Regions from separate parts of the Paenibacillus sp. MDMC362 genome, predicted to be linked through region 1. Evidence: riboswitches for the same ligand, from Rfam matches in the RefSeq annotation. Region 1 holds a riboswitch; each other region holds the start of a gene.
The links. Region 1 has a riboswitch for cyclic di-GMP ahead of DP091_RS11615 (Ig-like domain-containing protein). Riboswitches for the same ligand answer to the same signal wherever they lie in the genome.
Positions count from the first base shown of each region.

Region 1 (5,493 bases):
AGTGCCAATGGACTTTATAAAATGCATGAATTCCCGGACAAACATTTCATTTTAGATCGGGACATTGATGGGAATGGCGTTTTTATCGAGGCAATTGGCGCGAATGGCACTCCATTTACGGGTACGTTTGATGGGCAAGGGCATACGATTACAGATGTTATGATCTCTTCAGGCGGCGCAGGCCTCTTTGCCATTAATGAAGGGACGATTCGAAATGTAGGAATCATCCATGCAGACATTGATGTTCGCCGGAGCAATGTTGGGATCCTGGTTGATCAGAATGACGGAATTGTGGAGAATGTCTACACTACCGGATCTATTCGAGGCAATTCCACAGTTGGCGGTCTTGTGGGCTACTCAAACGGTATCGTTAGAAACAGTTATTCAACAGCTACAGTAAATGCAAGGGGCAAGCAAGCCGGCGGCCTGATCGGGATTACGAATCGGGGAAGTATAACCGAACAGGTCTATGCCATGGGAGCCGTAATAGCAGAAGAATCCAATGCCGGCGGCATCAGCGGATACGGTTATAACAATACGGTCATTCAAAATAGTATGGCATTAAATCCATCGATTGTTACAGGTACGGCATCGAATCGAATTGTCGGCAGAGTGTTAGCTGGGGAGACGGCAACTTTAGTCAATAATTACGCCGATGAAAATATGTTTGTTAGCAGTGAGAGCGTCACGGTTCCCGATCCAAACAATGAAAAAGGACAGGGGGGCGGTGCAGAAGCATTCACGAAGCCAGCTTTTTTCATGGAGACCCTCGGTTGGGATTTTGATTCGGTCTGGATCTGGAATGAAGATGCCAAGCGTCCATTACTGCAAAGGAATTTGGAACAAATTAACGAAGATCATATTCCAAAGCCGAAGCTGGATCGGAATGAAGACGGGTACTACATCATCCGTTCGATTCAAGAATTAAAGACGATTTCCGAATTTCCAAATGAAAATTATATATTGGAAAACGATCTTGATTTTGAAGGGCAGCTATTTGAACCCTTATTCAAGGGGACGCCTTTCCTTGGCATTTTTGATGGAAATCATAAATCCTTAGACAATTTCAAATCACAAAATGGCGGCTTATTTCATCTCAATGGCGGAACGATTAAAAACATTGCCATGATTAATGCAAGCGTCACTGGCGGGAGTAATATAGGCATACTCGTTAACACGAACAACGGGACGGTAGAGAATAGTTATGTCACGGGCTCCATCCAAGGCTCCAGCACCGTGGGCGGCCTAGCGGGCTATTCCAATGGCATCGTGCGAAACAGCTATTCTACGGCAGATGTAACGGCTCAGTTGAACCAGGCTGGCGGCTTGATCGGAATTACAAACGCAGGCAGTTTAACGGAGAACGTGTATGCATCTGGAGCCGTTCAGGCGCTTAGAAGCAACGCAGGCGGAGTGACTGGCTACGGCTATAATGATACGGTTGTTAAAAACGTTATTGCTCTCAATCCTTCAGTCGTGACGCCGACGATGGCGAACCGTGTGGTGGGACGGGTTCTTGCCGGGCATACCGCAACGCTTGAGAATAATTATGCGTTTGATGGCATGATGGTGGATGTAGAAGGCGAAAGTATTGCCGCCGCTGACAACAGAAAAGGTTTAGGGTTATCCCAGCAACAGGTTGAAAATTCCAATACGTATATCCATATATTGAAATGGGATTTTGAGTCGGTTTGGATGTGGAATGATGCTTTAAAACGCCCGGTATTGAGCGGTGATCCGGAAGAGGCAAGCGAGCCTGTCGTGCCTTTGGAAAGAAATGAAACGGGTTATTACAAAATCAAGTCCATTGCTGATTTGAACGTTATGGAAAAATTCCCGGCGGAAAAGTATATGTTGGACCATGATCTGGATTACTCTGGACAACCGGCTGAGTCGCTTTTTAAAGTGGTTTCGTTCACCGGTGTTTTGGATGGCGACGGGAAGAAAATAGTTAATTTTCATTCTTCGAGCGGCGGCTTATTCCATCTCAATGGCGGAGTGATTAAAAATATAGCCATGACCGATGCCAGCGTCACTGGCGGAAGCAGAATAGGCATACTCGTCAATACGAACAATGGCGAGGTAGAGAATAGTTTCTCAACAGGCTCCATTACGGGCTCCAGCACAGTCGGCGGTCTAGTAGGTTATTCTAATGGTATCGTAAGAAACAGCTATTCAACCGCGGATGTAACCGCTCAGGTAAGTCAGGCCGGCGGCCTAATCGGAATTACGAACTCGGGCAGCCTAACAGAAAACGTGTATGCGTCTGGAACCGTTCGGGCGATGACGAGCAATGCGGGCGGAGTGACTGGATACGGATACAATGATACAGTCGTCAGAAATGCCATTGCCCTGAGCCCTTCGGTTACGGCGCCAACGATGGCGAACCGGGTGATGGGACGAGTTCTTGCGGGGCACACCGCTACGCTCGAAAATAATTATGCATTTGACGGCATGAATGTGGATAAAGAAGGTGTCGCTGAAGGAGCATTGACAAACCTTAAAGGATTAGGCCTATCTGAAATTGAAATAGAGACTCCATCCACCTATACAGGCAGGCTAGGGTGGGACTTTAACGCGATTTGGAGATGGGACGATATTGCTAAACGACCTGTTTTACAATCGGTATCAGAAGGTAATGAAGAAGAGCCGGTTAGCCTGATTGAGCTTGAGCTCGAAGGAATGTCTACACTGGTCGTTGGCGAGAGTGATCAAACGGTGACTACCGCAGTGTACAGCGATGGAAGCCGTGAAAAGGTGGAGGCAAACGTCATCTATACAAGCAGTGATCCAACTATAGCGGAGATCAGCGCTAGCGGTGTAGTAACGGCGAAGTCGGAAGGAACCGTACTCATCACGGCAGAGTATGATGGCTTGACTTCATCCTATGAGCTAACCTTGACTCAGAAGCAAAGCGATATGGAGGGGGTCAACCAAGGCATGGATGAGGAAGTCACGTATCAGTTCACTTCTTCAGCCTTAGTCGGAATGGGGGAGTGGTGGCTCGGGGCCACCTTCCTGCCTTTATGGCGGTGAAGCCATGAGACTCCTTAAGCGGAACGACATTTATTATGCCGGGAAAGGTAAATAAAAGACCTGATTAAAGGAATCCCAGGTATTGGGCAGTTAAATGAAATGAGTCCGGTAATTATACTGGGCTCATTTCTTTATATGTCCGCAAGTGATTTATATTGGTCGATAAACCTTGCCGGTCCGGTTCCAACTTCGTATTTCTTAGCTGATAGGCCTCGTTAAGCTGAACAATATCATAAGTGACGGCGAAAAAATTCCGTATTTATGGTGTTGAATGAGAACCATGCCATAAGTAAAGAAAAGTTTTTCGGTCGCTTATAATATGAAGCGCAGGATCAAATCAGCAGATGACATTTACTCAGAAATTTTATGAATAGTGGGCCTTTTTATACCACAGAAAAGGGTCAATCTACTGGCATTACAGCTTCATTTTGTTAGTATCCATCAAGTCGCTGGCGTGTAAAGTTTTTGTATAGAAGTGAATAGTACAATTCGAAAGGGTAGAGAACCCTACTATATTAGACATAATTTGATAAAATACAACAAACATAAGACCTGAGTACCTTGTATTTTTATGAAAAAAGAATCAAAATTTAAGTAGTTTTGTTACCAAGTATTACATATAAAGCTCGTACGATAAGAGCAAACCTGTTGAAAAGCGGGGACGCAAAGCTATAGGGGCTAATGGTGCTATTGACCTATGCCAGCCAGTTGCCGAATACGATGGAAACCTCCGTCTATTGGCATTTGCTTTTTGGATGGAGGTTTTTAGTTATTCTATTGAAGGAGTCGAGTGCTGTGAAATAGCCGTAAGTCTAACGGTTTTTTTGAGTCGAATACTACAGCTCGTATGACCCTGACATAGCAGTTGAAAAAGTAGTGAAAAAGAGGTGAAAATGGGCCGTCACTACGGTGAAAATGGAAAACTTCACACAAGAAAGGAATGGGTCTAAATGCTAAGCAACAACATTAATTTGCGGAAAATTGGAGTTATGTTTCTGATTTTTACCCTTGTCTTCACGGGCCTTGGGGTAAGCTCAGGAATGCCAGTCAGCTATGCTGCTTCTTCGGAAGTTTTTGTATCCAGCGGTGGCGATGATACCAATGGTGATGGGACTGTAGGTAAACCTTATGCTACATTGAGTAAGGCTTATAGTCAGATTAGCGACGGGGGAACAGGAACGATCTATCTTCTGGACAATATCACACAAACAACTAAAAACGGAGAGGCACTAAAGCTTAATTTAGACAAGCGTGTTACGATAACTACAGCCCCTGGAGTAAATACTGTTACGATTAAGCGTGGCGAGCCAAGCGGTACTAATGCTCTTGATACGCATTTTGATTTAACTAAAGGCGAGCTAACATTAAAAAATATTATCATTGATAGTAACTTCAATAATCAGAAGATCAATGGAAGAATAGTTAATGTCTTTGGAGGTTCACAACTGATTATTGAAGAAGGGGCAGTTTTACGTGGAAGTAATTCAGGATTTAGTGGAAGCGTAATTCATGTCGACAACACAGGTTCGGTTGTAGTAATGAAAGGCGGAGAAATTCGAGGGAATAATTCCACAGGTGCGGCGGTCTTGGTTGATAATGGGTCACAATTTATTATGACCGGGGGCCTAATCACGGACAATATTGGTGGAGGAGTTTCATTCCGCAGCACTCCTGGTGGTATGCTCTTACTGTCGGGTGATGCACGTATCACGGGGAATACCAATAGTTCGGGCAAAGCGTTAAACGTTAATATGGCAAACTATAAAAATCTTATTCTAGACGGTGTGTTTACTGGTGAAGCAGGTATTACCACGCAGAGTATACTACCAGGAACGCAGTTTGGACAAGCAACAGATGCCGGTCTGGGCAGTGTCGAAAATTTGATTGCCGACTCTGGCTCAATTCTTGCAAGTTATGATGCTAATAAGAATTTGGTATGGCGAGCATTCAAGAATGACTTGAGCAAACCGAGTGCCGACGGCGAGGTAATGGGGAAAAAGCCGACGCTGACCGGGGTAACAGAACCTTTGGCGAAGGTAACGATCAAGATCGTTAGTGAAGCAGACCAGTCTATCGTTGTTTCTAAAGAGGTAACCGCTGACGGGAACGGGGACTGGGTGCTCCCAGTTGATATGGTCCTGAGCACAGGTGCGTATACAATCAGTGTTACAGCTAATAAAAATAAAACACAGTCGGGGACTGTGACTAGACAATTTGAAGTTTCATCCGATGTTTATGTATCTAGCGGCGGCAGTGACACCACAGGTGATGGAACTCGGAACAATCCTTACGCTACATTGTACAAAGGCTATCAGGAGGTAGTCGATGGTGGAACGATATATGTCATGGACAATATCGCTTTGTCGGTTACGGCCGATAAAAAATACCTTCATCTTGACCAAAACAAGAGTGTTACGATTTCTACAGACCCCAATGCAGTAGATACCGCTGTGATTC
Region 1 covers NZ_QLYT01000022.1:1,035-6,527, reverse strand. Annotated here, with positions in the region: gene DP091_RS11620 (CehA/McbA family metallohydrolase) at 1-3,036, shown strand, start outside; cyclic di-GMP riboswitch class I at 3,665-3,752, shown strand; partial or broken gene DP091_RS11615 (Ig-like domain-containing protein) at 3,987-5,493, shown strand, end outside.

Region 2 (5,493 bases), on a different contig from region 1:
ACATCGATTGTGTCAAATTCGGTTTTGGGACGGCTCCGCTGTATAAAACGGAAATGCTGCTATACAAGATCAATCTAGCCAAACAACATGGAATCACGGTCATGCCCGGCGGGACCTTGCTTGAGACAGCCGTGCAGCAAGATGTCGTCCCCGCATTTTTTAATACCGTTTGCCGTCTCGGATTTAACGCTATAGAAGTATCTGACGGCACGATTGAAATGTCTCGAAAAAAACGAACGGAACTCATCCGGGAAGGTAAACAACGCGGACTTCGGGTTTATACGGAATATGGTAAAAAACAATCCGGTTCCCACATCGACGCCGAAATGCTCGCGTATACGATGGAAGCGGATTTGGACGTAGGCGCCGAGTTTATCATCGTTGAAGCGCGCGAGTCAGGACTGGGCATCGGTATTTACGATAAGCATGGCGAGTGTCAGGAAGAAATGATAAATAATATCATCGACAACGTGTCGGATGCAAGAAAGCTGATTTGGGAGGCACCTCTTAAGCAGCAGCAAGCGATGCTTCTCCGTAAATTTGGATCTCATGTACATTTGGGAAATATCCAACCCACCGAAGTGCTTTCCCTTGAAACGATGCGCCGGGGCCTTCGTCAAGATACGTTTGAACTTGGGGTGAGAGAGAATCAAACAGATGGATTTTGTTACGTGATTTAAAAACATAGACCAAACCACAAGAAGAATGATAAATACTAGCGGGCTGCTATGGATATCTCCAGAGTCAGCCTATACATATTTTCGTTAAAAAGATCTATCCCGGTATCCCCTTCAGGGAACAAGCATACACTTAAAAAAACAGGACTAGCTTGTTACTCTAATCGATGAAGGATGATTCCGTGTGAACTTACAGATCCTACCCGGGCGGAAGAGCCCCTTTTTCTATCGTCATGCTTCCAAGAAACTTTTCTACATTACCGCCGGCTCCATCATTCAAGGTTTTGCCATGGCCATGTTCTTGTTTCCTCACGCCATTCCTTCGGGGGGAGGAGCTGGAATCGCGGTGCTTCTGAACCATGCGTTCGAGATCCCGATGAGTCTCGGACTGTGGCTCGCTAATTTTATTTTCCTCGCCTTTACAGTCCCTTATCTTGATGGTGTCAGTGCCTTCGGGACCATATTTGTTATAACGGTGACGTCCGTTTCCGTTAATTTCTTCGAGGTGTTCCTAGAACCCCCGTTCGGCAACGTATGGATCGATCTTCTCTTCGGCTCGGTTATTCTCGGAACAGGTGTCGCCATCCTCATAAAGCAGAGGGTATCGAACGGGGGAATCGGTTACGTTGCCTTAGCCATCTATAAGTATAAAAGAATCAACCCGGGCACCTCATTGTTCTGGATGAATGGAATCATATTCGCCTTCGCTGCCTATGCGATCGATTGGAAAATTATTATCCTTGCAGTTATATGCCAGTGGATCTCAACCCGGATCATTAACTGGATTCACCAGTTCCCTCCCCCGAAATCGGTCTATCAACCCGCTTGGCGCAAAAAGTGATTCTGTATACGTGTAAGAGTGATTGACAAATATAACAAAAATATGGGAATTTGGGTCGTGCGACCTATATTAAATGAAAAACAATGTAAGTTATAGTTTGAATAAGTCACAATATGTTTGGATATTCGACAAATTCATACTCTTCGTACGACAATAGCAAACCCGCTGAAAAGCGGTGACGCAAAGCTACAGGGGCTAATGTGATCTTCTTCAGACCGCGATGCCAGCCAGTTGCCGAATACGACGGAAGCCTCCGTCACTTCTTACTAGTTTTGTTCACCTATGTCTTTAAGTTGATGGAGGTTATTTGTGTTGTTTATTAAATTTTTATAAAAGGGGGACCTGTACTAGTCTTAACGAGTCTTATCTACCTGAAAAGGGACTTTTTTAAATATATTGAAAGGCAGGTGAATCGTAGATATAATATTCGGTCACACAATCGAATCGTTTCGTACGATAATAGCAAACCCACTGAAAAGTGGCGACGCAAAGCTATAGGGGCTAATGCGGGTCTGCCTAAGACCGCGATGCCAGCCAGTTGCCGAATACGACGGAAGCCTCCGTCCTATTTTGCTATGGTTATCTTAATGGATGGTGGTTTTTTATTGTTTATTTTCGCTTATAAGCTACCGAATTAAGAAGCGGAGATGACTAGAAGATCGATTTCATTATTAATCACTTATTCTTAAAAGGAAGAAGGGAAAATAATGGGCCGTAGAACACTGCTGGAAGCAAACGATCATTTTCCTAATATCCTCAGTATATCTGAAATAAAAGGAAGGTTGATTGAACGGAAAGAAATTCTATATTTGCTGCAAGAGGAAACCAGGAATATGAACGATTTGCTGTCCATACCTTATTTATTTGTTATAACAGATACGGATGGTGCCGTTATCGATTATTGCGGAACAGGTTCTTTAAGAAGCTTTCTCGAGAGGAACAATATAAAAAATGGGACCTCGTTGGCAATGAAAGATGCAGGTAGCAATGCTATTTCATTATCTATGGAACAACAATCGCTTTCGGTCGTAGTCGGGGCCGAGCATAGTAATCGCGTGTTTTCAGAATTGGCGTGTGTTTGTACTCCCCTTCGAATAAAAAATGTGATCATAGGCTACCTTGGTCTTAGTTTTCATTATTTGCACGAGGTTACATTTGCCATACCGCTCATTGAACACCTGGCCAAGAATATTGAAGAAAAATTACCTCAAAAGGACCCCATTTTACAAAAAGAGCTGACTTATTCTCACTTTGACCAATATGAATTAACAAATCGGGAAAAAGAAATAGCCTATGGGTGGCTGGAAAATAAAAACGTACCTGAAATTGCAGGCATTTATGGGATTAGCCAAAGCACGGTCCGTACGTTTATAAAAAAGATATACGCAAAAACGAGAGTCAACCATAAAGGAGCATTTCTTAAAAAATTTACATAATCATCCTAAAACTTGTCTTAAAACAAAGATTACCCAATTCTGGGTATTTTTTTTATTGCTGTCGAAATTTATAATGATAAGTAAGTTATATAAACTGATTCGCGTTATCGATAACTGTGGCGACTGTCATCAATCACTTGTTACGACGGGGGTGGGTGAACAAGGTGATTTCTATCGAGAGTGAGCTCAAACAAGTATCGAAAAAACTCGAACTTCTCCGAAGAGAACTTGAGCGAGTGGCCAGCAGTTTCGAATTGGTGCATCAAGATGTTGTTGCAATTTCACAGTCGTTGGATAAGCTGATTATTCGTTACATGGAATTAAAAAAACAAGAGGAATATATCAAAAAAAAGTAGATTTTCTTCATATTTGACACATAAGGCACAGAAGATACCTTCTGTGCCTTATGTGTTTCTGTTTGGATTTCAAATGTCGGGGGAATAAGAGGGAAAACCCCTCGTTGTAGAGGGGGATTATAAAGTGGTTGATCATCGTACCGTAATGGAGTCTGGCAGATGTATGGAGTATGGAGCTAAGGAGATCGATGGGTTTTCATGCTATGAACTATTCGGTTTTCCGCTTGTGTGGGGAACTTTAGATCTATCAAAGCAAGAAGTAAAAAAGATGACCTCCGACATTCGGAGGTCATCTTCTGTTCATGGACGGTCTTCATGAATCCATGACCAGCACGCGAAGGGAGGTGCGGCGGAGCATTCGCGAAGCCAGCCAGCAGCCGCTGATGGCGATAACAAGCGCGATCAGAGTCAGCCCAATGACCAGCGGCCATTCCACGATGAGCGGCAGTTTGACAATCCCATAGGTAGAGAGCAGACCGCGCAGCACGGCTGGCAATCCGTAGACGCCGCAAGCGATGCCGGCCAGCGCACCGAGCGCAGCCAGTCCGGCAATGCCGCTTGTCAAGGCACGACGAATGTCGGTTGCGGTCAAGCCGAGCGAGGCATAAATGCCATATGTCTTCGTTTCCTTACGAATATGCAGCCGGCAAGTTGTATAAACAATAAGACAAGTGACAGCCATGAACAGTAGGGCCAGCATACTCATCGGAATGAGCAAAACCGCCGCGGCTTCTTTGAATACGGAATCGAGCAGCACTTCCTGCTTCAGCGCTTGAATGGAAGGGCTGTAACGTTCGTTCAACTGCTGCACAAACGCATCGCTGTCCGTATTGTTCTTAAGTTGAATAAACCCGGCGTCCGGATTCAACTGCTCGACAAGATCCGATGTGACCCTAGCGACGTTCGACATGTTGGAAATAGACTGAAAGGTGCCGGTGATCAGCAATTGATGCGGTTCTCCTTCGATGTAGACCGTGACTACGTCGCCGATGCCTTTTTGCAATTTACGGGCAATATTGATCCCGATGGAAATTTCATCAGGGAGTGCGGGATTACGGCCTGCAAGCGAGGCAAATCCGAGCTCGTCCATGCTGCCTTCCACGACCGTCAAAGGGAGACTGAATGTCTGTTGAGGATTGTCATCCTCTTTGGCCATGGCGATGACGCCGGTGGCTGATCCGGACCAGTTCAGACTGTGAACCCGTGGGTCGCTTTGGATATAAGATTGCATTTCCGCCCGATCTATACCTTCCGCATGGATAACCATAATCGCGATATCCGCATCGTCATAACCCCACTGGGCCGACGTTTCACTGATGCGATAGACGCTGGTTACCAGCACGGCGCCAAAGACGAGCACAGCCACCGTGATGCTCATCAACAGCAAGATCAGCGCTGCGCTTTTTTTGTTCCCGCTCACATGCTTCCAGCCGATAACCGTGGGTACGGACCATCGATCCAGCAGTCTTCTGCGGGCACCATGCCGATGAATGCGACTATGTGAAGACTCCGACATGCCGTAACGGATCGCTTGAATGGGCTCGATATGGCGTGTCTTGGAAGCATAAACAAGGACGCATAGAAGGATGATGAGCAGCAGGCCGCAGCCAGTCCAGATCGCAACGTCTGCCGCTTGAACGGGAACAGGAGCCGTGTCGGATTTGAGGAAAGACAGGGAATTCTGGATGATGACGCCTGAAAGGAAGTGACTTGCAATCAGTGCAGGGACCAAGGCGACAATCGTCATTAAACCGTACTGCAGCAAGTAGGTGCCGATGATGCGTTCGGAGGTCATGCCAATCGACTTGAGAATGCCGATCGTGCGGTAATTGGCAAGGATTGTGTCCGTGATCGTAAAGCCGATCGTGAGCAAGGCGACGAGGATCATCACCAGTCCGAGGAAACTCATCACAAAGCCGATCACCTTGTTCATGATGAAATAAAAGGCCGACAATTCGGCAAACGAAACGCGCTCCTCTAAAAACGGCGACCCGAGCGCCTGCTCAAAACGCTGCCAGTATTCCTCTGTTCAGGATACGCATAGCGAAGCGACAACATGTATTGCTCCTGAGTGGACAAGCTACCCATGGTTGACCGATAGTCGGCTTCGTTCATCCAGATGCGGGCAGTGGTCGAGAAAGGACCGCCATGGGATATGTCAATGACAATCGCACCGATCGTGA
Region 2 covers NZ_QLYT01000069.1:41,679-47,171, reverse strand. Annotated here, with positions in the region: gene comA (phosphosulfolactate synthase) at 1-680, shown strand, start outside; gene DP091_RS28115 (YitT family protein) at 874-1,518, shown strand; cyclic di-GMP riboswitch class I at 1,664-1,757, shown strand; cyclic di-GMP riboswitch class I at 1,970-2,064, shown strand; gene DP091_RS28110 (helix-turn-helix transcriptional regulator) at 2,226-2,954, shown strand; gene DP091_RS28105 (Spo0E family sporulation regulatory protein-aspartic acid phosphatase) at 3,119-3,310, shown strand; gene DP091_RS28095 (FtsX-like permease family protein) at 3,624-5,219, opposite strand; gene DP091_RS32160 (hypothetical protein) at 5,288-5,493, opposite strand, start outside.
Region 2: linked by a shared signal. The riboswitch ahead of DP091_RS28110 (helix-turn-helix transcriptional regulator) and the one ahead of DP091_RS11615 (Ig-like domain-containing protein) in region 1 are both predicted to bind cyclic di-GMP.

Region 3 (5,493 bases), on a different contig from region 1:
AACGAGTTATGGCCGAAGATTGCGAAGTATTTCGAACTGGAAACCGCACCGCCTCTGCAGATGAATCTGGAAACGGTTATGGCGGATAAAGAGCCGGTCTGGAATCGTATGGTGGAGCATCACGGACTTGCGGAGCACACATATCAAGAGGTTTCCTCCTGGAAGTTCGGTGATTTTGTGTTCTCCTGGGATTATGATTTCTTTGCAGACGGTTCGAAGGCCCGCCGCTTCGGATTTCATGAGTATGTCGATACGGAAGCCATGTTCATGAACATCTTTGACGAGCTCCGGCGGCGTAAAGTCATTCCCTAAGCTATCGCGCAAGCTGCATGACAAAGAGCCGACTCTACAAGGAATAGTCGGCTCCTTCATTTATCATACCTCTTAGTGCCGATCCTCAAATGCAGGCTTCTCCAGCACCATGGCGGATTCGCCGTATTTTCGCTCGATATGAATATCGCCCCATCGGCACATCAAATGAAGAATTTCCTTCAAGCTCCAGCCATACTCGCTGAGTTCATACTCCACCTTGGGAGGAACCTGATTATACGTCTTTCGTATTATAACGCCTTCCTCTTCCAGCTCTCGCAGATGCTGTGTCAGCATTTTTTGCGTGATCTGGGGAATCAGGCATAAAAATTCACTATTGCGTCTTTTTCCGAAAGTAAGATGAAAGAGAATGACCGGTTTCCACTTCCCGCCAATGACCTCCAGCGTTGCTTCGACCGCAGTATTGTAGACTTTATTAGGATTTTCCATGCGTACTCATCTTCCTTTCGATATGCTGAACCCTTCTTCTCCAACAAGCATACCATTTTCCCCCTTGCTTAGAGCATGTATTCATACGATTTATCAGCAGCTCTACATAAAATGTCTCTTACAAAAATATACCATCTGATTTATGCTATCAACATGGGACTTGATAACCAGTTAATGGAAAATTTGAAAAACCGACAATAATAGATTCGAATATGCGAATGAGAAAAAACGGCAGTTGGGTATCCCGCTGCCGTTTCTATCATCCATAATATCATGTACTCTATTTGTCTATTCACTAATAACTATTCAAGGAAAGTTCATTCAGATTATCTGTTACGCAGGAACTTTTAGACATGGAATAATGGTAATCCGGATAAGCGGTAATGCAAATATCTTCGCCGATTTGTTGTACGGATTGAATCTTTACGCGTACCGCGTCATCCATTAATTCCAAATCCGAGCCGCCATAGGGCGAGAAGGATTGCCGTCCCCCCAACACTTTGGGAGCGATATAAATCATCCATTTATCAATAAGGTTGGCTCGAAGGAATGATCCATTTACTTCGCTGCCTCCTTCTACCAGCAGGTCGGTAACACCTCGCTGATATAACATATCCGATAATGCATGGAGATCCAGCCCGAAACGGTTCACAGGAACGAACAGAACTTCAATTCCTTTTTGCTGCAGCATGTGTACTCTTCCCGGATCAGCACCCTCCTTCGTGACTACCCATGTCGCTGCTTCCGAACAATCGGTAACTTTGGCATCTTCGGGCAACCTCAAATTCGAATCTAAAATTACCCGTATGGGATTCTTCCCACTTTCTTCCGGCAGTCGGGTCGTAAGGAGCGGATCATCGGCCAACACCGTATTAATTCCTACTAATATGGCGTCGACTTTGTTTCTTAATTTATGTACTACAAGCTGTGTTTCATCACATGTAACCCATTTAGAATGCCCCGTTGACGCGGCAATTTTTCCGTCAAGCGTCATGGCTACCTGGGAAATGATAAACGGCCGTCGTTTTGACATATTGTGCACGAATCGTTCATTAAGTAACTCGGCTTCCTTCCCCAATACACCCACATCAACTTCTATTCCATTCTCTCTCAATAATTGAATGCCTCTTCCGGCCACCTTCGGATTCGGATCCTCCATCGCCACGACAACTCTTGCGACTCCCGAATTCAAGACTAATTCTATGCAAGGGGAGGATTGAGGGCTTGGTTCCAGCGTAACATAGAGCGTTGCGCCTTCGGTATACCCATCAGCCATCCGAAATGCATGCACCTCTGCGTGAGGTTCCCCAGCTTTCCTATGAACACCTGCGCCAACTACTTGTCCGTCTTTGACTATCAGTGCGCCAACGACCGGGTTCGGATTGGTTTTCCCACTGGCCGTACCTGCCAAATCCAATGCCAGCTTCATAAAATGTTGGTCTAAATTCATATGATTAACACTCCCCATCATAATAAAGCTGTCTCCACCAAAGAGTCGTAAATATGACCTGATTTTTCGATCTTCGTTGCCAAATACCGATTATTATGCTCGGATACATCTCCCCAAATGGATTTATGATGATCGGTTAAAAGTCCCTTTTCCCGCAAAGACTGCAGCTTTCTAGGATTGTTTGTAATCAGGGTGACTGGTTTTTGCCGCAAGCTTTGGAGTACACGTATGGCTTCATCATAAGATCGATGGTCATCTGCAAAGCCAAGGCTTAGATTGGCCTCTACAGTATCGCACCCCTCATCTTGCAAAAGATAAGCTAACGATTTGGGGAAAAGCCCTATTCCGCGACCCTCGTGATTCGCCAAATAAAAGAGAGCTCCAGTACCGTTTTCGATGATCATGCGCATGGATTCCCGCAGTTGGTAGCCGCAATCGCATCGTTTACTTCCAAAGATATCTCCGGTATGGCAAATGCTGTGCATCCGTATCAGGGCATGCTCCTCATTGGCAAAATCGCCATATACTAGTACGGAAGACTGCTGATGTGAAGCAAGATCTGCCTGAGATAATGATTCCAGAATGTCATTCTTATCCATAAATGAATTACCTGTATTTAACCAAGTATACCATTTAAATACAGCCTCATTGTCCTCCAACTGCACAGGGAGCCTAACGGGACCAACAAGACCGATGTTGGGACATTCCGGCTGTTTAAGAATGGTTAATTTACTAGCTAGCAATTTCCTGACCTGGTCCATATTCATGAATACAACTCCTTGTTGGTTTAGATGGTGATCAATCGATTGGTTTGTTTCCCTCCTTGAAAACGTTGGCAGTTTTTACGTTAGCTACTACTCCTCCAACCTGAAAGAATTTGGTTAGAAAATGGAATTTTTTTAGAAATAAACGCAAAAAGCCCCTGTCTGAATAGACGGAGGCTTTTCCGTCGTATTCGGTAACTGGCTAGCATAGCGGATACGAGTGATCCGCCTTAGCCCCTATAGCTTTGCGTCGCCACTTTTCAGTGGGTTTGCCATTATCGTACGATGTCATTTCATAAAATAAATCCGCGATCATTGCCGAATATGGAAGAACACACCATATCGGAAACAATCGAAAGTAATAGCTTTTTATCATATAACTACCAGATGAATATAAAATACATTTTTATGAAATGCAACCTAAATATAAACATGACCCGAAAGAATCACCATCGATTGCCTTCTTCCCGCTTCACTTCCTCAACGATCGCTTGAACCCCCTTCTCTATCTGTTCCAAGCGCGCTCTGGAAATGCTGATTCGCAAAAACTTCTCCCTTTCCAGATAATCGGACAAATAAAACAACTTTCCGGGCATCACCAAGATGTTCCGCATTTTCAGCCGCTTGATCAGCCGCTCTAAGTTTATAGTCTGCGGCAGCTCGAATAATTTGTATATTCCGCCGTCACCGGGTACGACTTTAACGAGCCCGGTTCCCCCGTACCGTTTCACAGCGGAGTCTATTGCCTGCATTCTGGCTTCATATTGACTGTAGATTTTCTGTTTATGCCGTTCATACATACCGTTGCTGATATAAATTTCGAGCGCTGCTTGGGACAGCAGTGAGGTATCTCCATATTTTTTATAAGCATGAAATCCCTCCAGCAGCGCTTCCGGCAGCACGACGGCACCTAAACGCAGGCCTGGAAATATAATCTTTGAAAAGCTCTTCAAATAGATGATATGCGAAGTTTGGTTATAAGCATGGATGGGGTCGAATCCGCGTCCACTGCCAAGGTCAGCCATGTAATCATCTTCCACCACAAACACGTCATATCGGCTGGCCAGGGCGGCGATCGCTTTCCGCTCTTCCATTCGAAGCGACGTTCCGAGAGGGTTATGATATCTGGACATCGTGTAGAAAAATTTGATGTTCCCCGTTTTGAACCGGTCCTCGAGTGCTCCCAGATCAATCCCGGCTGTTGAGCGGGGTATGCCAATGACGGATAGTCCTTCCGCCTCCAAATATTGCAAATAGTTATTATAGCTTGGCTGCTCAACGAGAATCACCGATTTTCCGTTTGGAAACGGCATCTTAGCCAGTATCTCCAGCGCTTGATTTGCACCTGATGTCACCACGATCCGATCTGGCACGGTAAATACCTGAGCGTCAGCCAGATGGGACACAAGCGTTTGGCGGAGCTTATCCATTCCTTTCCCATCACTATAAGTAAACAGATGATATTTATAGGTATCAATCGCCTTGTTCAAGCAGTGCTGAAAGTCCAGATAAGGGAACACATTCACATCCGGAGAAGCCGACGCAAAATCAATCAAACTCTTATCCATGTTATCCGAATCCCCATCTTTCTGGACTACATAATAACCGCTTTGCGAAACCGAATAAATGGCGTGCCGTTTCTCAAGCTCAGTATAAGCACGAATCACGGTACTAATGCTGCACCCGTAGGATTGGGCCGCGCTTCGAACGGAAGGAAGCTTCTGCCCTGAACGATATTGTCCTTCTTGAATTTTCGATTCCATATCGGTAAGAATGGATAAATATTTTTTCATTACCCCGCCCCCTCGCGACTCTTATTATACAGGATCTCACCACTGTATCGGTACAGTTGTCAAAATAGGGAATGGTTTCAAACACATCATTATCCTATATTCAAGTAACCGTTCGCTGCGTTGGGAACACCTTCCCGGCCTTAAGAATGAAGATAACTATGATAGGGAGCTGATTCGCGTGGCATCCATTTCTCATGCCGATTATTTAACTACTGTACGTGAACGTCAAGCGGTAAAACATTTTGACCCCCAACACAAAATTAGTCATGAAGAGATTAAAGAAATGTTAGAGATCGCGAGTACCGCACCTTCCGCCTGGAATCTGCAGCATTGGACGTATCTTGCCATTACAGACAAGGCCACCAAAGACAAATTGTTACCCATCGCATATGGGCAAAAGCAAATCGTTGAAGCCTCCGCTATCATCGCGGTTTTGGGAAACCTGCAGGCCCATCAACATGCCGAAGCGATATATGAACAAGCGGTTCAGGCAGGATTCATGACAGAGGAGGTTAAAACGAATCTGGTCCGGCAGATAATGAATTCCTACACCAATGCGCCTGAACTTGCACAGGAGGAAGCGATACGGAGCGCTTCCATGGCCGCCATGCAGCTCATGCTGGCTGCAAAGGCGCGCGGTCTTGATTCATGCCCGATGGGCGGATATAACTCAAGCCTTTTTATGGAAGCATTCGGGGTTCCGCGCCATTTGATTCCCGTAATGCTG
Region 3 covers NZ_QLYT01000051.1:128,105-133,597, forward strand. Annotated here, with positions in the region: gene DP091_RS24180 (SDR family oxidoreductase) at 1-312, shown strand, start outside; gene DP091_RS24185 (winged helix-turn-helix transcriptional regulator) at 385-759, opposite strand; gene ribD (bifunctional diaminohydroxyphosphoribosylaminopyrimidine deaminase/5-amino-6-(5-phosphoribosylamino)uracil reductase RibD) at 1,055-2,209, opposite strand; gene DP091_RS24195 (GTP cyclohydrolase II) at 2,227-2,976, opposite strand; cyclic di-GMP riboswitch class I at 3,164-3,257, opposite strand; gene DP091_RS24200 (aminotransferase-like domain-containing protein) at 3,420-4,766, opposite strand; gene DP091_RS24205 (nitroreductase family protein) at 4,945-5,493, shown strand, end outside.
Region 3: linked by a shared signal. The riboswitch ahead of DP091_RS24195 (GTP cyclohydrolase II) and the one ahead of DP091_RS11615 (Ig-like domain-containing protein) in region 1 are both predicted to bind cyclic di-GMP.

Region 4 (5,493 bases), on a different contig from region 1:
CTGGGCCAACTCGGCGATCGTCTTGGGCCCATCAACAAGATGGTCAGCGACCCCAAGAAGAGCCGCAGCCCGAAGCGTGGCTGGATAGATAAAATCCAGAGTCTGTTCCAGCAAAGAAAGGCCTGCTGCCTCCCTATCAGATCCCTTTACCTCTTTTTGGATATCAAAAATATTCATAAAATACCTCCTCGTTCTTATACCTGTATTAGATAGCGGTTATCGCTTATCACGGCCGTATTCTCAAAGGTTGATCAATTAGGCAAGTCCATTGAATTTCAATTCAGTTTGCTACAGCTTCGACGATCGAAATATAACACCCGGTATCGATGACGCGGTTCAGCCGTAAGTCAGCTCCGTCTAACAATCGACGAAACTCTTCTTCCCTGCGCTCACGTCCCCCCTCGTAGATCGCCATACAAAGGAGATCCAGGTACTTACCTGTATGTGGCGTATTCCCCGATGGGATGACTGGGTCCATCACGAGCACCCGACCGCCAGGAGCCATCGCCTCTCGACAGCTGCGTAAGATACGAGTGGCTTGCTCGTCGGGCCAGTCATGCAAGATGTACTTGAGTACGTAGATGTCTCCGCGGGGGACCGACTCGAAGAAGTCTCCTGATACGAGTTCCCAACGTTTGTCGTCACCTAGCTCCCCTAGCTGATTCCTAGGCAATACGTGCGGCCTATCAAATAAGATACCGTGCAATGTAGGGTTTCTTTGTAATATCCGTAGCAGTAAACGGCCGAAACCGCCGGCGACGTCAATAACTGTTGCACCCTCCGGAAAATCATAGCTGCGCGCAAGGAACTCGTTCTCGATCTCCGACATCGACGCCATTCCGACGTGGAAATCGTCAGCCGACGCCCCCTTTTGAGCCCAGTAGTCGAAGAATGACATTCCATAAATCCGCTTGAAGGGAGGGGTACCACGGACACCCCAGTCAATCTCACCACTCGGACGCCAGAATGTCTCATCGGTGAGCATCAGCACCCCTGCCCGCAGCGATAGAGGCACATCCGTTCGCAAGAACTCTGCCGCGGCGGTTAATTCGTACTGTCCGCTCTCATTCTCACGGAACACCCCCCGACTAGCAAGCAACCGCAGTATCCGATAGAGCCTCAACTCGTCGCTTTTGGTGGCCTCGGCCAGCTCGGCAACCGACTTCGGCCCGTCAACCAGATGATCGGCAACTCCGAAGAGAGCAACGGCGCGAAGTGCTGCTGAGTAGGCGTACTCCACCGTCCGTTCCATTAAGAACAGTGCCGCCGCTTCACTTTCAGAAACTGCAACGTCTTTTTCGGTTTCTAGCATTATGAAGACCTCCTATAAGTTAAGTTTTTATTGAGAGACGGTAGATTGTCGTGACACGATTAATTCGTGACCTGCTTCCACATGGATTGCACGATGTAAGTATAGTCAACATTGACCTGGATACTGGACTTGGCTATGCGTATATCGACCTGGGGCTGTGTCGTGCTGTTTTTGTCGCTTTTTGGTGTTCGACAATCGATTGGGCAACATGGGCTGAACGCCGCGCAAGCAAGAATATCCCGTTAAAGATATATAACGCTCCGCTAACGGTGTTACCAAGTGCGTATATTTGTGTCTGTGGTCGGTTGAGGGCATCTATTAGTCTACTGGTTGTGCGCTCAACATTGAGACCGCCAAGGGGATGGGGACTCGCTTGTCCAGTTTTCAGCAATCCCTCTATGAGTGGCAAAGCCAGCGGAGAGGGTCGACTTTCACCGGAAATAGCTGAGAATACTCTATCAAAGCGAATGGTTGAGTTACCTTCTGCAAAAGCTACAAAGTGACCTTGTTCATCCTTTGAAACTGACCGTAGTCCCCGTAGAATGCTTAGCTGGCCTGAATCGGCAAGTCTAAGTATTTGAGCTGCACGATGTTTCGGCATGGGACAACATAGACTGTAAACAATGTGCCGAAAATTGCTGTATAAAAATTTCTTCTCGGCGCAACTTAGAAAGTACCACGCGTCCTCACAAGCAGTTGCTAGTATTTTGATGCAAAGCTGACTTGCAATCCCGCCGTCATCCAAACGTGCCATTTGAAGCCGTAATCGATCGATTCCGTAGCGTTCTGAAAGTACTTCATCGATTATCTCCTGTTTTGATGCTCCAGCGTGATCAAGCTCCCTGTATGTTAGTTTGATAAGATCCCTGATAGATAAGCTTCCTTTTGCAGCAACAATATCCTCAACGCCTTTTACCGTAAAATACTGCAAACTGTACTTGACTGGTGGACGACGTACCGAAGGAAGAAGTCCTCGTCGCGACATGAGTGTAATAGGTCCACGATGATTCTTTGCCATTAATCCAAGCGTAAGATCTACTGCGGACAGCCCAGAACCTATAATTCCTACGCGTTCATCGGCGCCTATGCTACTCAAGGTTTCTTTTAAAGGATAAGGTGTACTAAAAAATTTATCTTGTCCTTGAAGTCCGTAGGGATCTGAGCTGGTTGCACCGCCCATGCATAAGACTACATAGTCAAACTTGTAGTTTCGTGTCGGTGTTTCTACGGCAACACAGTCGCTTAGTGTCACTTTAGTAGCCTGTTCGCGTATATATTCGAAAGTATTCATGCATGCTATCGATTTTTTCGCTGAATCCTGAAAATACTTGCCGATTATTGCACGCGGCGCAAACATGGTGCCTGCAAAGTGTGCATAGCCGTTAGCTTTTAACCAGTCGGCAACGTGCTCCGTGTCCCAATATCGTACTGACATGTCAGAAGTGTATACATTTGTTAAGGCCTCGGGCATATCGGGCGCATAATTAGGGCCGCACCATGGGTTTGGCGATGGGTCAAACACAGTTACGTCCAAATATGCATAAGGATTCAGGAGGTCACGGACACGAATAAGACTTTCCAACATGCATACTGCTGCCGGTCCTCCTCCTACGAGAGCGACGCGAATTGGAGATCACCCCTCAAGGTAGATTTCACCTACTAATCTTTTAAAGATGATGTCGTACCGAACGGAGCCAAACTATCCTGATACCAATTTTCCGGCTATGGCTATTTGGGAAAGTGTTTTATTGAGCATTTAGCTGCTGCGATCCTGTTCCAGTTCCGTTGCTATTAGTTTTTAAAACGTAAACTATAATATATGGCGCGGCATACCCCCTTTACGAGATTAAAGTAGAAACACAAAAATCCCCGTCAAACGTGTTTGAAATAGACGGAGGTTTCCGTCGTATTCGGCAACTGGCTGGCATCGCGATCATGATGATATCCGCTTTAGCCCCTTTAGCTTTGCGTCGCCACCTTTCGGTGGGTTTGCTATTATCGTACGAAGTATGATTTTGTCAAATGATTAAATAACATCAACTTTGGAGTCAGTATAAGCAATATTCCAGTCAAAAAAAATACCCAAAAATGGGTATCTATTATAAGAGACTATGTCCTAAGCAACGCTTCTAAAGGTTTTACCAGAGCCAGCTCGGAAAGGTGTGCTACTAATTTAAGTAAACACACCTTCATGACCGATCCGAGCTACCTTAAAGTGAGCCTGTCCCGAGCCTCAGTCGGCTACTGCTTCGATGATCGAAATGTGGCAGCCGGTATCGATGATGCGATTCAGCCGTAAGCCGGCCCTGGCGAACAATCGGTGGAACTCCTCTTCCGTTCGTTCACGACCTCCCTCGCAAACCCCTATGAGGAGTTGGTCTAATAATTTACCTATATGCGGCGTATTCCCCGGCGGGATGACGGGATCCATCACGAGTACCCGGCCGCCAGGAGCCATCGCCTCTCGGCAGTTACGCAAGATCCGGATGCAATCCTCGTCGTTCCAGTCATGTATGACGTACTTTAGCATGTAGAAGTCCCCGTTATTCGGAACCGACTTGAAGAAGTCCCCTGGAGCGATTTCCCAACGTTTGTCGTCGCCCAACTCCCCGAGCCGGTTCCTGTTCACGACGTGCGGCTGATCGAACAAGATTCCGTACAACGTAGGATTTCTCCGCAAGATCCCCAGCAGCAAGGCGCCTAAATTACCTCCGACATCGACGACGGTTGCGCCATTCGGAAAATCATAATTTCGTACAAGGAACTCGTTCTCTTTATTCGAGAATGAATCATATGCGAAGTGGAAATCGTAACCGTCAGACGACACCCCCCTCTCTTTCCAGTATTCAAAGAAGTTCTTACCATGAATCTTCTTGAAAGTATCTCCACGGACGTTCCGAACAATCTCGCCGATAGAGCCCCACATAACTTCATCGGTGACCCACAGTACACCTGACCGCAGCGACGACGGAGCGTCCGTTCTCAAGTGTTGGGCTGTGTCGGTCAACTCGAACTGTCCGCTCTCGTTCTGACGAAACACCTCTTTGGTAGCGAGTAACCGCAGTACCCGGTAAAGACTCGACTCATCTGCCTCCGTAAGCTGGGCGAGCTCGGCAGCTGTCTTCGGCCCGTCCACCAGATGATCCGCAACGCCAAGGAGAGCTACAGCCCGAAGCGCGGCCGAGTAGACATAATCCAATGACCTCTCCAACAAGAATAGACCTGCAGTTTCACTTTCGGAAAGTTTTGTATCATTTTTGTGCTCAATCATGTTCTTAACAAACCTCCTCGTTAGTAAATAAAGATGCCAATTACTCGCTACACATGGTCATAAAGCATCCGTAAGTAAATTCTGATTTTTATCACCTCCCCTCAGTTTTATGTCGCCACCTTAGAGTCAGTTTTATTTCTTAGTGATTCAATCGAGCATTTTATTGAGTCTTATAGTTATGAGTGCTCACTTAATTATTATTATTATGGATAGAATATAAATTAATAGAAATACCCAATTTTGGGTATTTCTATTAATTTATAACTCATCTATATCTAATGGAAGTGAAAGATGTGTAACTGCGAAACTAGAATTAACGGATAACCCTTGTACATTGCATGCTGGTACCGTCTGATAACCAATATAAGGACTGCTCCATGCTTTTTGCATCAAGGCAAATATTTACCGTTCATAATGCACTTAACGGTAATAGTTAGATACTCATCTAAGGTAATCGGAACATGTTTTTGTCCTCTACGGCAATCGGTACAAGTTCTTTTCATTGGCTCGGGACAAGAACTTGTACCGATAAAATAAAAAGCCTCTAAAATAGCAACTTTCAGTGGGACGTTCTTCTTATCCCTCGACAATAAATCATGAAACATAATTGACACAAAAGCATTCTCTAATGTGTTCCTTGAGCGATCTTCATACCGAGAACACTATGAATAAAGCTTTGTCCTGGAGACCGTGCAAGCATCTGAACATATACACAAAATAAACAAAAGGAAGCTACCCAAAAGGAGCTTCCTTTTTTTGAAATCCACGCAGTCCTTCTAATGCTGGATGTAACGTCAGAAGAATAACCTATCTCAATATTTTGTGAGTCAAGTGTGCTGCAATGAAAGCATCGGGTACATGGTTACTTCTACTTATTTCTTTAGACGCTTAAGGTCAATCCCAGCCCAGA
Region 4 covers NZ_QLYT01000042.1:15-5,507, forward strand. Annotated here, with positions in the region: partial or broken gene DP091_RS21165 (hypothetical protein) at 1-177, opposite strand, end outside; gene DP091_RS21170 (methyltransferase) at 281-1,312, opposite strand; gene DP091_RS21175 (FAD/NAD(P)-binding protein) at 1,446-2,939, opposite strand; cyclic di-GMP riboswitch class I at 3,222-3,316, opposite strand; gene DP091_RS21180 (methyltransferase) at 3,546-4,583, opposite strand.
Region 4: linked by a shared signal. The riboswitch ahead of DP091_RS21175 (FAD/NAD(P)-binding protein) and the one ahead of DP091_RS11615 (Ig-like domain-containing protein) in region 1 are both predicted to bind cyclic di-GMP.